DNA from 2 places in the Staphylococcus sp. 231237_7MaSpsaltlick genome. Region 1 is predicted to be linked to the other one. Evidence: riboswitches for the same ligand, from Rfam matches in the RefSeq annotation. Region 1 holds a riboswitch; the other holds the start of a gene.
The links. Region 1 has a riboswitch for S-adenosylmethionine ahead of metK (methionine adenosyltransferase). Riboswitches for the same ligand answer to the same signal wherever they lie in the genome.
Positions count from the first base shown of each region.

Region 2: linked by a shared signal. The riboswitch ahead of ACF91D_RS09950 (MetQ/NlpA family ABC transporter substrate-binding protein) and the one ahead of metK (methionine adenosyltransferase) in region 1 are both predicted to bind S-adenosylmethionine.

Region 1 covers NZ_JBICNX010000007.1:243,816-251,548, forward strand. The annotation lists gene ACF91D_RS15610 (aldo/keto reductase) at 1-140, opposite strand, end outside; gene ACF91D_RS15615 (nuclease-related domain-containing protein) at 421-1,329, opposite strand; gene metK (methionine adenosyltransferase) at 1,423-2,619, opposite strand; SAM riboswitch class I at 2,729-2,841, opposite strand; gene pckA (phosphoenolpyruvate carboxykinase (ATP)) at 3,008-4,597, shown strand; gene ACF91D_RS15630 (alpha/beta hydrolase family protein) at 4,674-5,447, opposite strand; gene ytkD (RNA deprotection pyrophosphohydrolase) at 5,431-5,907, opposite strand; gene yidD (membrane protein insertion efficiency factor YidD) at 5,974-6,210, shown strand; gene menC (o-succinylbenzoate synthase) at 6,207-7,211, opposite strand; gene menE (o-succinylbenzoate--CoA ligase) at 7,230-7,733, opposite strand, start outside.
Region 2 covers NZ_JBICNX010000004.1:329,447-337,179, forward strand. The annotation lists gene panE (2-dehydropantoate 2-reductase) at 145-1,062, opposite strand; gene ACF91D_RS09945 (CPBP family intramembrane glutamic endopeptidase) at 1,229-1,987, shown strand; SAM riboswitch class I at 2,154-2,258, shown strand; gene ACF91D_RS09950 (MetQ/NlpA family ABC transporter substrate-binding protein) at 2,323-3,141, shown strand; gene ACF91D_RS09955 (BglG family transcription antiterminator) at 3,340-5,205, shown strand; gene ACF91D_RS09960 (fructose-specific PTS transporter subunit EIIC) at 5,289-7,271, shown strand; gene manA (mannose-6-phosphate isomerase, class I) at 7,287-7,733, shown strand, end outside.

The DNA of each region.
Region 1 (7,733 bases):
ATCGCCGTATCGATATGTGTATAACCACTTTCAATTGCATGTTTTACTGATGCTGCACATTCATCGTTATTCTCCACGCGGAATGTACCTAAACCAACAATCGGCATCTCATTCCCATTGTAAAATGTAATATTTTCCAAGTTAAAATCCCCTTTTTATTTTGTTAATTATTATACTAATAAATATTTCGAAATATATAAATAAAAATGCCTAAATACTTATAATTAGTTCTTATTTTTGTATTTTCTTATGATATAAGATGACAGCTTCACATTTAATTTAACTTAATTTATTTATGCAGACGAATTAGAATTTTTTTTAATTTATCCTTAACAAAAAATGTCAACAAAAGCCTGATGGCTTTCGTTGACATTATGTACTACATTTCATTATTTTTCTTGAACTATGAAATTTGTAACTTTAGTTAAATGATTCAATTTCATCCATAACACGTTGTAAATCTTCAACGTTATATTGAATACGACCATGGAATACGAATTTATTAAAGTATTCATCCAATTGTTCTGGACCAACTAGCACTTTCGTATTTGAACTTTGCGCATAGTTTGAAATTGTTACATCACCTTCATTTTTAGGATTAAAATATAAAATTGTTGTCGGTGTGAATTTTAAATTTAATTCAGTTTGAATATCACCAGCAAGTTTCTCAATCTCATTTAAATGAGTAGTGTAATTAACAAAAGACAATGAATTTTCATCTTCATTTTGATCTAATACAAGGGTTTGTGGTTCTTGTCTATCAAGGTCCAAGGTATTAAATACCTGTTCCATCATAGGTTGTTCTTTAAACTGTGCGGCACTCACACCATTGTATACATGACCTTTTAATAATTGTGAATCAATAATATATAAACCAGTACGTGTAAGTACTAGGTGGCTAATACGCTGTACATCATTAAATTCATTTTTAGGTAAAAATATATTGGCCATAATATGCATATCTTCTGGACGAATTCTTTTTTCATTTACTAATCTTTCTCGAATGCCAATTAGTCTCATATCAGTTACATATTCACTTTGATTTTTAGAGAATAATTTTAATGCATCAATTTCCCTGTTTTTTGAACTAACTGTAGCATTATATTCTTCTTTTTGCTTTGTTACTGTTTTTTTATTTTCTATTCTTTCTTTTTCTAATTCTTCTTCATGCTCGTCGCTTAGTTTTTGTTCTCTGGTTTTGTATTGTTCTTCTACCTTTTGTTGTGCTTTCTTTTTACTTTTCAAAGCAATGATAAATAAAATGAAACAAATTATTGCTACAACAATTGCCACAATTAAACCAATCTCTAATGGTCCAAATGAATTCATAACAAAAAACGCTCCTTTATGTGTTCAGTAACTTAATTATAATAGATAAACGCATAGCATTCGATAGTAAAGTTAAAAAACTTTTTGTTCTTGTTAAGCTTTAACTGTATCTTTTAATAAATTAATTTTATCTAACTTTTCCCATGGTAATAATACATCTGTACGACCAAAATGACCATATGCAGCAGTTTGTTTATAAATTGGATGTTTCAAGTCTAACATTTTAATAATCCCAGCGGGTCTTAAATCAAAATGTTCTCTCACTGCTTCAACCAATTCACTTTCATTAACTTTTCCTGTGCCAAACGTATCTATAGAAATAGAAACTGGTTCAGCTACACCGATAGCATATGCAAGTTGTACCTCACATTTATCTGCTAATTCAGCAGCAACGATATTTTTAGCTACATAACGTGCAGCATATGCAGCTGAACGGTCTACTTTAGTTGGGTCCTTACCGCTAAAGCATCCCCCGCCATGACGTGCATAACCGCCATATGTGTCAACAATTATTTTACGCCCAGTAAGTCCTGCATCACCTTGTGGACCACCTATTACGAAACGCCCAGTAGGATTGATATAAAATTTTGTATCCTCATCTAAAAGTGCTTCTGGTACTGTTGGATAAATAACATGATGCTTGATATCATCTTGGATTTGTTCTAATTCAATATCTTCAGCATGTTGCGTTGATACAACAATCGTATCAATGCGATGTGGTTGATCTTGTTCATCATACTCTACAGTTACTTGTACTTTACCATCAGGGCGTAAATAGTCTAATATCTCATCTTTACGTACATCTGATAAGCGTTTAGCAAGTTGATGTGATAAGAAAATCGGTAAAGGCATGTATGTATCCGTCTCATTTGTTGCATAACCGAACATCAAACCTTGGTCGCCCGCTCCTGTAGCTTCTATTTCTTCTTCAGTAGCATCTTCACGATATTCTAAAGCTGTATCGACACCTTGAGCGATATCTGGTGACTGTTCATCAATTGCCGTTAACACTGCCATGGTTTGGCTATCGTAACCGTATTTAGCACGCGTATATCCAATCTCTTTAATTGTTTCTCGTACCACTTTTGGAATATCAACATATGTTGTTGTTGATATTTCACCTGAAATTAACGCCATACCAGTTGTTACTGTAGTCTCACAAGCAACACGTGCATGAGGGTCGTCTTTTAATATTTCATCCAATATAGCGTCAGATACTTGATCCGCTATTTTATCAGGATGTCCTTCTGTTACCGATTCTGAAGTGAATAATCTTCTATTGTAAGTCATAATTTGCTCCTTTAGTTTTAAATTACGAAAATTCTCTCTCTGTTGAGCTCATTAAAAAAGCCTTCTACACTATCAATAAATAGAGAGAAGGCCCTTATACGTCCATTCGCTCTTATCGTTCAGACGCTATTTGTCTGCAAACGGTTTGGCACCTTTCTTCGTATTAAGAAGAGGTTGCTGGGCTTCATTGGGTCCATGTCCCTCCGCCACTCAGGATAAGAGAATCCGTTAAGTTCTATAGTACAGAATCAACGATATAATGTCAATTTTACATTTATTAATATTTATTTAAAATTCCTTTTAAATTGGTATGGACTAATGATATATATGTGTTATACTCTGTAATTGTAAAGGCTTACAATAACTAAATAGCGTTGGAGGGATTAGTATGGCTGTAGATACATACACTTATACAAGCAAAATTGAAAGTATTTTAGACAAAAAATCTTCATTATTTCAATTATCTACAACACAGTTGTATAATAAAATTTTAAATAATGATGAAGGCGAACTTACCGAATTAGGTGCAATTAACGCTAGAACAGGTAAATATACAGGTCGTTCACCAAAAGATAAGTTTATTGTAAATGAGCCATCTTATAGAGATGATATTGACTGGGGTAATGTTAATCAACCGATTGAGGAAGAAACATTTTTAAACTTATACGATAAGGTACTAAATTATTTAGACAAAAAAGATGAACTATACGTATTCAATGGTTATGCAGGCAGTGATAACGACTCACAATTGAAATTAACTGTTGTAAATGAATTAGCGTGGCATAACTTATTTGCTCAAAATATGTTTATCCGTCCAAATTCAAAAGAAGAAGCACAAGAAATCAAACCAAACTTCACAATTATTTCAGCACCGCATTTTAAAGCCGATCCAGAAATTGACGGCACAAACTCAGAAACATTTATCATCACATCTTTCAAACATAAAGTCATCCTCATTGGTGGTACTGAGTACGCTGGTGAAATGAAAAAAGGTATTTTCTCCGTAATGAACTATTTACTACCTAAAGATAACATTATGAGCATGCACTGTTCAGCTAACGTTGGAGACAAAGGTGACGTTGCTTTATTCTTCGGTCTTTCTGGAACTGGTAAAACTACACTATCAGCTGATCCAACGCGTAAGCTTATTGGAGACGACGAACATGGTTGGAACGAAAATGGCATCTTTAACATTGAAGGTGGTTGTTACGCAAAAGCAATTAACCTTTCTTATAAAAAAGAACCTCAAATTTATGACGCTATTAAATACGGTACCATTTTAGAAAATGTTGTAGTTGACGAAGATGGTGACGTTGACTTCGATGATAATCAATACACAGAAAATACTAGAGCAGCATATCCAATCAACCATATTGAAAATATTGTAACACCATCTAAAGCGGCTCACCCTAATACAATTATTTTCTTAACTGCAGACGCTTTTGGTGTTCTACCACCAATTTCAAAATTATCCAAAGATCAAGCAATGTACCATTTCTTGAGTGGATTTACTGCTAAATTAGCTGGTACAGAACGTGGCGTAACTGAGCCAGAACCTTCATTCTCTACATGCTTTGGTTCACCATTCTTACCTCTAAACGCTAAAGTTTATGCTGATTTATTAGGCAACTTAATTGATCAACATGATGTTGATGTTTATCTTGTAAACACTGGCTGGACTGGTGGTAAATATGGCGTAGGGCGTCGTATTAGTCTAAGTTACACGAGACAAATGGTAAATCAAGCAATTACTGGAGAATTAAGAGAGGCTGAATATATTAAAGACGATATGTTCGGTTTAGATATCCCAGTAGAAGTTGAGGATGTTCCTCAAACTCTATTGAACCCTATTAATGCTTGGAGTAAGCCAGAAGCATATAGAGAACAAGCTCAAGATTTAATCAATCGTTTCAAACATAACTTCGAAAAATTTGGAGTAGAAGTAGATGATTTAGCAACACACGGCGGGTTCAAATAATATTTAATATCACAAATATCATATATAAAATAGAGGAGCGGGCGTAATGCCCACTCCTCTATTTTTATTTATTCTATTATATTTTATTTTTTTCCACATCTGTCATCCACTTCTTGATTTCATAAAGCGTTTCTTTTAAAGCAAAAGGTCTCGGTATGTGACCTTCTGACATTTGATAAAACGTACGGAAAGTCGTCCCCTTTCCCTCTAATTGCTGCGCTAAATAATAGGCATGATGAATGCCTACTTGCTTATCTTCTCCACCGTGAACAATAAATATAGGTGGACTTGACTTAGTAATCTGAGCTAATGCATCTCGCTGTTGATAGGCATCAGTCTGCTTTTTAGGATGGCCAATCATGCGTTTCAACATGCCCCTTAAGTCAACACGTTCTTCATACATTAAGTATATATCAGACACACCACCCCAAATAATATAACTTGAGATTGGTAAATCTTGAAATGTGAGCAAACCTTGAAGTCCACCTCTCGAAAACCCAACCATATGAATGTCAGCAATAGGGTATTTTTGATGCAGTATGCGTATAGCGACCGTGACATCATTTAAATCTGCCCCATAAAATTCATCTTTACCCTCACTACCATTATTTCCTCTATAATACGGACCAAAGACTAAAGTGCTTGTATTTGCAAATTGCATCATTCTGGCTGCTCTTACTTTGCCTACTTGACCTTTACCACCACGTAAATAAATCACAATTCTTTTTACATCTTTTTTTGGCGTCATTACTAAGCCTCGAACTTTTAAGTTATCGACACAATATGTGACTTCTTCAAATATATGATGTATAGATTCTATTGGCATACGTTTTCTATTTATAAAATCCAAGTGATATCACTCTCTCTAAACAGTGTAAAATTGCATCATCCTTCAACAAATAACTTTTTTTACTTTCTGGAACATCAGCTATATTCTTATAAAATAACGGTCCATTTGTTTCTAAATAATCGTCTTGTCGACTTATCTCTGATACATTTACCATAAATACATCTTTGGTGAAGCTAACGCCGTTTACACGTTGTACTTGATATTGTGCAATATACTCGCATTGCGCTATCGTCGCCCCTGTTTCTTCAAACAACTCACGCGCAACAGCTGCTTCACTTGTTTCTCCATTCTCTTTTTTACCGCCTGGGAATTCGATGCCCCGTAATTTATGGTTTGTAAATAGCAACTGATTTTTATATTTCGGAATAATAAGTACATGATTTCCATCAGCAATATCTTCTTTATCTTTATATGATAAATATACGTTGTCGTTATCTTTGTCTTTAAACTTCATATACATCACTCTTCCCATTATTATGTTAAACTAACTATGCTAAAGCTAAGCTATTTGTTGGAGGCAAAATTTATGAAAACTATATTTCTTGGACTAATCCGTATATATCAACGATTCATATCACCATTAACGCCTGCAACTTGCCGTTTTTACCCTACTTGTTCGGAATATACAAGAGAGGCAATTCAAGTATATGGTGCATTCAAAGGTACTTGGTTAGGTATTAAAAGAATTTCAAAATGTCATCCGCTTCATAAAGGCGGTTTTGATCCAGTGCCTTTAAAGAAAAAAGATAACAAAAAAGATTAATAAATTCGTGTTAATCTTGTACTCTTAACCTTTGGAGGCTCAAAATAAATTGAGCCTCCTTTTAATATACCTGCGCGGTCGACTATATCTTTTTCAAAATAATAGCCTTCTGGTGTAATATCACTTGGATAATCACAAAGTTGGGCTAGCATCGCAGTAAAATACCTACTCAAGCCATACTCATACATGCCACCTATGACTATTTTTACATTTTTATCACTAAGAGCTTTAATGATATCCAGCACCTTATCAATGCCTCCTAATCTAAATGGCTTCAATACAACAACAGCTATAGCGTAAGCATCTATAGCCTCTAGAATGTTATTTACAGTGTCTGCCTTTTCATCTATGGCAACTGGTGGTAATTCATAGATATAAAACTGTTTTAGCATCTCTAAAGATTTAAATGGCTCCTCTATATACAATAATCGGTTATTTCCAATTGTTGTTAGCTTGGTTATCTCCGCCTCGGTTATAGATTCATTTGCATCTACAACAATATCTGGTTTGAATGATAATTTTTCAACTGTTTTAATATCATCTAAAATTGAATCAGACCATTTTATTTTAACGCGTTGAGGTCGCGTTTGAGATAATTGCAAGATATTTTCTTCTGCTAAGCCACTAACCGTTGCACCATATGCTACGCTAAAATCTGTTAATTTAAAAAACATTTGGTAGCAAGCCATTACAATCATACTTCTAGTTGCCGGGTATTTAGATAAATGGTTTAAACTACTTATTATATCATCAAAAGTATAAAACGCTATGTCTTGAATACTTTCAAACCACTCTTTAACTTGAATTTGAGCTTCATCAATCGTTTCATTTGTATACCAATCGGTTTCAAATGCGTTACACTCTCCATAGTAATATACATTATTATCCGTAACTAAAGCTACAAACAATGCTTTACGTTTCTCCAGTTTTATTTTAGGTGTAATAATTGGTGTATTAAACCGTTCATCATAAAGATATAGATGCATATCAACTATTTTCATATAGACTCCTTATTACTTTTATAAATGATTCCTCTGCAATTTGCCTGTTGATGTATACGGTAAAGAAGTAACACGCTTAAATTGCTTTGGCACTTTATACTTTGCTAGATGGTTTTGAAAGAACGTTATTAAATGTTTATTTGTTAAAGTTTCTGATGCAACATAATATAAATAAGGTACTTCACCCCATGTATCATCCTCAATACCGACACACATTGCATCTTCGATAGACTTATGCTTTTTGGCAACCGTTTCTATTTGATAAGGGTATATGTTTTCCCCACCGCTTATAATTAAATCCTTTCTACGATCAAACACCATGACATAACCTTCTTCATCGATTTCTGCTATATCACCTGTTTTAAAATAACCATCCTCAAAGGTATCTTGTTTATTTGTCGGGAAAAGATAACCATTCATAACATTGTCACCTTTAATCAGTAATTCCCCATGGCCATAAACATTAGGTTGTGAAATTTTCACTTCAACATTATCGCTAGGTTTCCCGACAGTATCTGGTCG
Region 2 (7,733 bases), on a different contig from region 1:
AATTTCTAACTAAAGCTGCAGAAATTGACGTTTTTTAATGACTGTTTATAATATTTTAAAGTGCAAAAGAATACGATGATTTGTGTGAAATCATGCATATATTTAAGTTTCGCAAAAATCATCAACTGCTATTTATCAATATATTTATTGCAACATTTCTTTATAGACTTTATGATTTTGATAAATTGTTGTTAATAGTGGTGCTTGAATTTGATGTTGGTCAGCTAATTTAAGCAAATGACCTTGTAAATGATCGGCTTCAATATTTAGACCTTTTTCCATATCACGCTGCATTGAAGTTTTGAAATGATAGGATAATTGGGTGAGTGCTTTCATGTATTTAGAAACGATTTGGTTATCTAAAGGTGCGCCTTCTGCACGCATAATAGTGGCTACTTCATTATATAATGATTCAATAAATTGAGTACCACCGACACTATCTCTTATTGGGCCTATAGGTGCATGCATTAATGTTGTAACACCTGATAATACGGTTATCATTAAATATTTGTGCCACATTCCTTGTGTGATATTGTTGCTCAAGATAAATTGAGCCTTGGAATTTGAGAAAGCCTCCGCAATATGTTTGGCACGTTGACTATCCTCGCCATTTAATTCGCCGAAAAATAATTTGTCGAATGTACTTGTGTGAACAATCTCGCCAGAAGTATCAAGCGTGGTTTCAATTACGCAATAACCTCCCATGATATTATTTTTACCAAACTCAGATTGCAATGTAGGAATGTGTGCAATGCCATTAAGTAGAGGAATAATGACTGTATTATGATGTATAAATGGTTGTAAATCTTCGATAGCGTGTTCCAAGTGATATGACTTTGATGAGAGTAGTACAACGTCGAATGCTTCGGCACGATCATCTCGCGTAATTAATTTAGGATTGAAGTTGAAATCACCATTTTCACTATGGATAGCTAAACCATTTCTTTCTAGGTATGACTTTCGTTTTGGACGAACTAAAAAAGTGACATCCTGACCACTTTCAGCTAAACGGCCACCGAAATATCCGCCAATACCACCAGCACCTAGGACTAGAATTCGCATATAAACACAACTCCCCTATAAATATGTATTATGGATTTAATAACTGTATACCACAATCGTCCATAAATTACGCATATAAATCAATAACTATAAGGGATCAGCATTTTGAAAAACTATATATACAATTTAATTTTTATGTTATTTTAAAATGTGAAAGGGGGATACAATGAAAATATCAGGAAAATATACATATAAATGGAAAGATATTAAATGGCTAGATTTTATTTTACCGATTATCTATTTAGTTAGTACATTTGCATTATCCTTAATTTGTTCGATTTTTGTATTTATTTTATATTTAGGAACTGAAAATAAGGCTTTTCAAATGAATGATCACATGTTGAATATGATACAGTTAATTGTAGATTTGATTGCCTTCATTATTTTATTTGGGACATGGATACTATTTTATAGACGATCCTTTAAGGACCGCTTGACACAAGGCATTAAACATATGAAGCGGTATTGGAAATTAATTATACTCACGTTTATTGTGTTATTCATTCTAAAGGCAATTTATCCTGAATTGGTAGATTTATTTGCTCCGGAGTCTTGGAAATTTGACGAAACAGAAAATGATAAATTAATTGAGCAAATGTTTGCTACGCCATTTTCAACGTTTTTAGCATTTTTTTCTATTGTGATTATTGCACCGATTAATGAAGAATTTTTATTTAGGCATTTGTTAATTGGTGAACTTGGTAAGAAATTCAGCTTTACGTTGATGTCTATCATTTCAGTTATCATCTTTGCTTCACTACATGTCACAGAAGCGAAATCACCTTTAGAAATTGTGATGTATTTAATTATTGCTATCGGTCTCGCGTATGTTTATTTAAAATCAGGACGAAAGTTGTCTGTTGCGATAGCGTTACATGCATTAAATAATTTAATAGCATATTGTGCTATGGTATTTATGGGATGAACAGTATAGAAACATGCTATAAAGCTATAGGATTAAGCTGTTTCACATGGAACAAAAAGTTAATATAAAGCATATGAAATCGAAGCATACAGAAAATTCTAAAAATTAGATTGACTAAACATGACCAAAATGCTAGGATTAAATAAATTCAAATACATAGTTATAACTCTTATCAAGAGTGGTGGAGGGATGTGCCCGATGAAACCCAGCAACCGTCGTAATACGAAATGGTGCTAATTCACAGAAAGTATTTAACTTTCGAAGATGAGAGAAGCAGAATGCCTTCTCTTTATTTAGAGAAGGCATTTTTTATATGAATAATAAGGAGAGATGATATGAAAAAATTTACATATGCAATTCTGTTATTGAGTTTAATTGGTATTTTAGCTGCTTGTGGCAAATCAAATAGTGATGCAGCAAATAAAAAAATAACTATTGCCGCATCACCTGCGCCGCACGGAGAGGTATTAGAACACGCAAAAAAAGCAATGGCAAAAAAGGGCTACGATTTAAAAATAAAAACAGTAAATGATTATAAAGTACCGAATAAATTATTAGATAAAGGTGATGTAGATGCAAACTTTTTCCAACATGTACCTTATCTTAAAGCAGAAAGAAAAGATCATAATTATAATATAGAAGAAGTGGGTAAGGTATTCACTACGCCAATGGGTGTTTATAGTCAAAAGTATAAAAATATTAAAGATATTCCAAAAGGATCTACAATTTATGTATCGAATAATCCTGCAGAAGAAGGTCGATTCTTATCATTCTTTGTTGATAAAGGATTAATTAAAATTAAAAAAGGTGTCAAAATCGAGGATGCTAAGTTTGATGATATAGTTGAGAATAAAAAACAACTTAAGTTTAATAATAAACAAGGTGCTGAATTTTTACCTAAGACATACAAGAGTAAAGAAGGCGCAGCGGTTATTATGAATTCGAATTATGCAATTGATAATGGACTAACACCACATAAAGATGCAATTGCAGTTGAAGGAAAATCATCACCTTTTGCAAATATAATAGCAGTTCAAAAAGGGCATAAAGATGATAAAAAGTATCAAGAATTATTAAAGGTATTACAATCTAAAGATATGAAGTCATTTATTGAAAAGAAATATGGACAAGATGTCATACCTTATGAAAAATAACTATTTAAAAAACATATTTTGATTTGAATATATGCGTATTGTAAAAAGGTACTACTTGTAAAAATTATAAGTAGTGCTTTTTTATTATATAAAATAATGTTTTATTGTAACTTGCTCTTAATGTCAAATAGACCTACAATATAATTGCTGATATTAACTATAATATAAACAAAAGCCTTGATGAAATGAGGTGTATATATGATAGAACGACATATTAAGATCATGCGTCTGTTTATACAGGGATCTGAAAATTACAAAAGTGCAGATGATATTGCAGCTATATTAAGTGTTTCTAATAGAACTGTGCGGTCGGACATAAAGTATATTAATACATTGTTTAGCGATCCAGTAATCACTAGTGTAAAGGGTCGTGGCTTTAGATTGAATTTAGAGCAGTATCATATTGAAACGATTGAACATTATATCAATGACTATGCCAATAAGGACAGTGAAATATTAATGAATTTAGGTTATCGGTTGTTAATGCAACACGATCCTACGACGACAGAACGTCTGATTGCTGACTTGAAGATAACTAAAAATGAATTTTTAGATTATTTACAAAGATTTACTAATTGGTGTCAGTCATTTGATGTTCTAGTTGAGAGCGTTAGAAATAAAGGTGTATGTATTAAAGGAAATGAGATGAATATTAGAAATGCTATTTTACACTTGAGTCAACTAACATCTAAAAATAAATCGATTGAAGATATAATATTAGCTGATATTCCTAAAGTGCATTTAGAACAAATAACACAAATTATTAAACGTGTCTTGATATATAACCATATTCAAGCTACACAAATACAACTCAAACAGTTAATTATTCATTTAATCATTATTTATAAAAGACAAAATATTAGTTATAAAGCATGGGATATAAAGCCAAAGTCATTTGAAATTGCTAATCAATGTATTACAGAAATTAATAATAGACTAGGATATGATTTGAATAGAGATACAATAAAACTTTTTTCTTTCTTTATTAGTGATTATTTTGAACAACATGATCTTGGATTTGAACAATTATTCGTCAAAAGTTATATTGAACGCCTCATTGTTCAAATGGAGCAAAATATTGGTGTAGCTTTTACCCAAGATAGTGTATTGAGAGACAATATATTTTCACATTTTAGTAGGACATATCATAGAATAATCAAAAATGTATATATCAATAATCCTTTGACTCAAGATATAAAAAAACACTACCCATTTATCTTTGATGCGTTATATGACATTGTGAAAGAGTTAGAAGTTGATGCCGATATTCATTTAGTAGAAGATGAAATTGCCTTTTTAGCATTACATTTTCAATCATCAGTTGAAAGAAACGAACAAGAAAAAATTAAAATAGTGATAGCTTGTTATTATGGTTTAGGTATTTCCAGCTTACTAGAAGCTAAAATTTTAAAGCTTGACGAACGTATCGAAGTGATAGATACCGTACAGCTGGATTCGCTTTATGACTATCACTTCGAAGGTATCGATGTATTAGTTACAACGCATGAGATAGAAGGTAATCATTTACCAAAGCGACTTTCTCAAGTAACAGTTTCACCTTTATTTTCAAATGAGGATGCTGAGAAAGTGAAGGTAATTATTAACCAAATCAATAATAACGTAATCAACCAAGCAGATTTATCATCGGTTCAAGTAGATGTGGTAGGAGGCGAAGATGAGGTTACTGATATGGCTGTTGTTTTCGATAAGGCACAAAGTATATTAAATAATAATCATGCAATTACCGAAAGTTATATACCAAGTGCATTAGAAAGAGAAAAATTTGCTTCTACATTTATTGGAAATGCTATTAGTATGCCTCATGGCAATCCTAAAGAAGTATTGAAATCACATGTTATAGTGTTTAAACATGAACAGGGCTTATTATGGAAACAAAATAAAGTCAAATTGGTGTTTTTCTTAGCCATTACTGAGGCTGATATACCGATAATGAAGAAAATCATACACAATATTGCAGATTTAACAGAAAATGATGTTGATCAATATTTATTGTTAGATGAGCAGGTGCTTCAGAAAAAAATCATGACTTTAATTAGAGAATAATTGCCACTAACAGCGGCAATTATTATTTTTTTGCGATGAATGTATGCGGTTACAATGAAGTGGATAAGGAGGCAGATGAAATTATGAAAATTTTAGCTATAACTTCGTGCCCAAATGGGATAGCGCACACATATATGGCTCAAGAGAAATTAGAACAAGCGGCAGAACGTATGGGAGTAGAAATCAAAGTAGAGACGCAAGGTGGTGTAGGGACAGAAAATAAATTAACTACTGAGGAAATTAAAGCAGCAGATGGTATTATCATTGCTGCAGATCGCCAAGTTGACCTTACTAGATTCGATGGGAAGTACTTAGTTAATGAAAGTGTAAGGGAAGGAATACACAATCCTGAACAATTAATTCAGAGAATCATAAAAAAAGAAGCAAGTATTCATCATGAACAGTATGATGCTGATGCGAATCAAAGAACACAATCCGAAAATAAAAAGGGACTACAAGTCATTTATCAACATTTAATGAATGGTGTGTCATTTATGGTTCCCTTTATCGTAGTAGGTGGTTTATTGATGGCAATTGCATTAACCATTGGTGGCAAACCTTCTGCAGAAGGACTAGTCATTCCAGAAGATTCTATATGGAAATCTGTAGAAAATATAGGTAGTCTGTCATTTAAGTTTATGGTTCCAATATTAGCTGGTTATATTGCAGTGAGTATAGCCGACAAACCTGGGTTGGTTCCTGGTATGATTGGCGGTGCAATTGCAGCTGATGGTAGTTTCTATGGTAGTGATGCAGGTGCAGGTTTCTTAGGTGGTATTGTGGCAGGTTTCTTAGCTGGTTATATTGCGAAGTGGATTAAGAATATAAAGACACCTAAAGCAATGGCCCCGATAATGCCGATTATTATTATTCCAATTATTTCGTCACTCATTGTAGGATTAATATTTATCTTTGTTATTGGTGCCCCAATTTCAAGTATATTTGAAGGGCTAACCTCTTGGTTAAAAGGGATGCAAGGTACTAATATTATTATTTTAGCCCTTATCATAGGAGCAATGATTGCCTTTGATATGGGAGGACCAATCAATAAAGTGGCATTTTTGTTTGGCTCAGCACTAATTGCAGAGGGTAATTATACAGTAATGGGCATGGTCGCAGTGGCAGTATGTACGCCGCCGATTGGTTTAGGTCTTGCTACATTTATCAATAAGCGTAAATTTAATCATGGAGAAGTTGAAATGGGTAAAGCATCGTTTACAATGGGATTGTTTGGTATAACTGAAGGAGCAATACCATTTGCTGCGCAAGATCCATTAAGAATTATACCAGCAAATATGATTGGTTCTATGATTGCAGCAGTTATAGCTGCTATCGGTGGTGTTGGTGATAGAGTAGCACATGGCGGACCAATTGTAGCAGTATTAGGTGGTATTGACCAGATATTATGGTTCTTTATTGCGGTGATTGTAGGTAGTATTGTCACGATGATTGTTGTATTGTTGATGAAACGAACGGCGCCAGCTGTTGCAGTTTATTCAAGTCCAATGGATACAGGTGTAAACAGTGAAAATCAAGCGGTGAGTAATGAAAGTATGACGACGAACCAAGAACAACTATCGCAAGAAAGTAAGATAACACATGAGCAAGCAGATGATGATAATTCTGAGCGTGTTTTTGATAAACGTGTGATTGAATTAAGTGATGAAACAATGACACGTGATACGGTGATTGATCAATTAATTGACCAGTTAGCGGATCATGATTATATTAGCAATAAGTCAATATTAAAAGAAGCGGTAATGGCACGTGAAGCAGAATCCACTACAGCAATTGGAATGAATGTTGCTATTCCACATGCTAAATCTAGCGTAGTGAAGCAACCGATTGTAGCAGTATTAAATAATAAGGCTGGTGTAGAATGGGAAAGTCTTGATGGTTCATTGCCGAAGATTATATTTTTAATTGTTGTACCAAGTCAAAGTAATGATGTTCATTTAAAATTATTACAAAGACTTTCAAGAACATTGATGAACGATGATATTAGAATGCAGCTTATCAATGCACAAAGTAAAGACGAAATATATAATATACTGAAAGCAATTTAATGGAGGTATACAGTGATGGTGTTATTTTTAGAACCAGAGTTCAAGGAACGTATTTGGGGAGGTACAGGATTAAAGGCGTTTAATTATGATATCCCTAGTGATATAACAGGGGAATGTTGGGGCATTTCGGCACATCCAAATGGACCAAATAAGATTAAGAATGGTAGACATCAAGGAAAAACATTAGATCAAGTATGGATAGAAGACAAAGCATTATTTGGAAATCCCAAAGCGCATACTTTTCCATTGTTAACTAAAATATTAGATGCGAATGATAAATTATCTGTACAAGTACATCCTAATGACGATTATGCGTTGAAGCATGAAGGGGAATATGGCAAGACAGAATGTTGGTATATTCTTGATGCTAAAGCGGACGCTGAGATTATTTATGGTGTAAATACAACGGATGCTAATGAATTAAATGAAATGATTGACAATAGAGCGTTTGACCAACTTTTT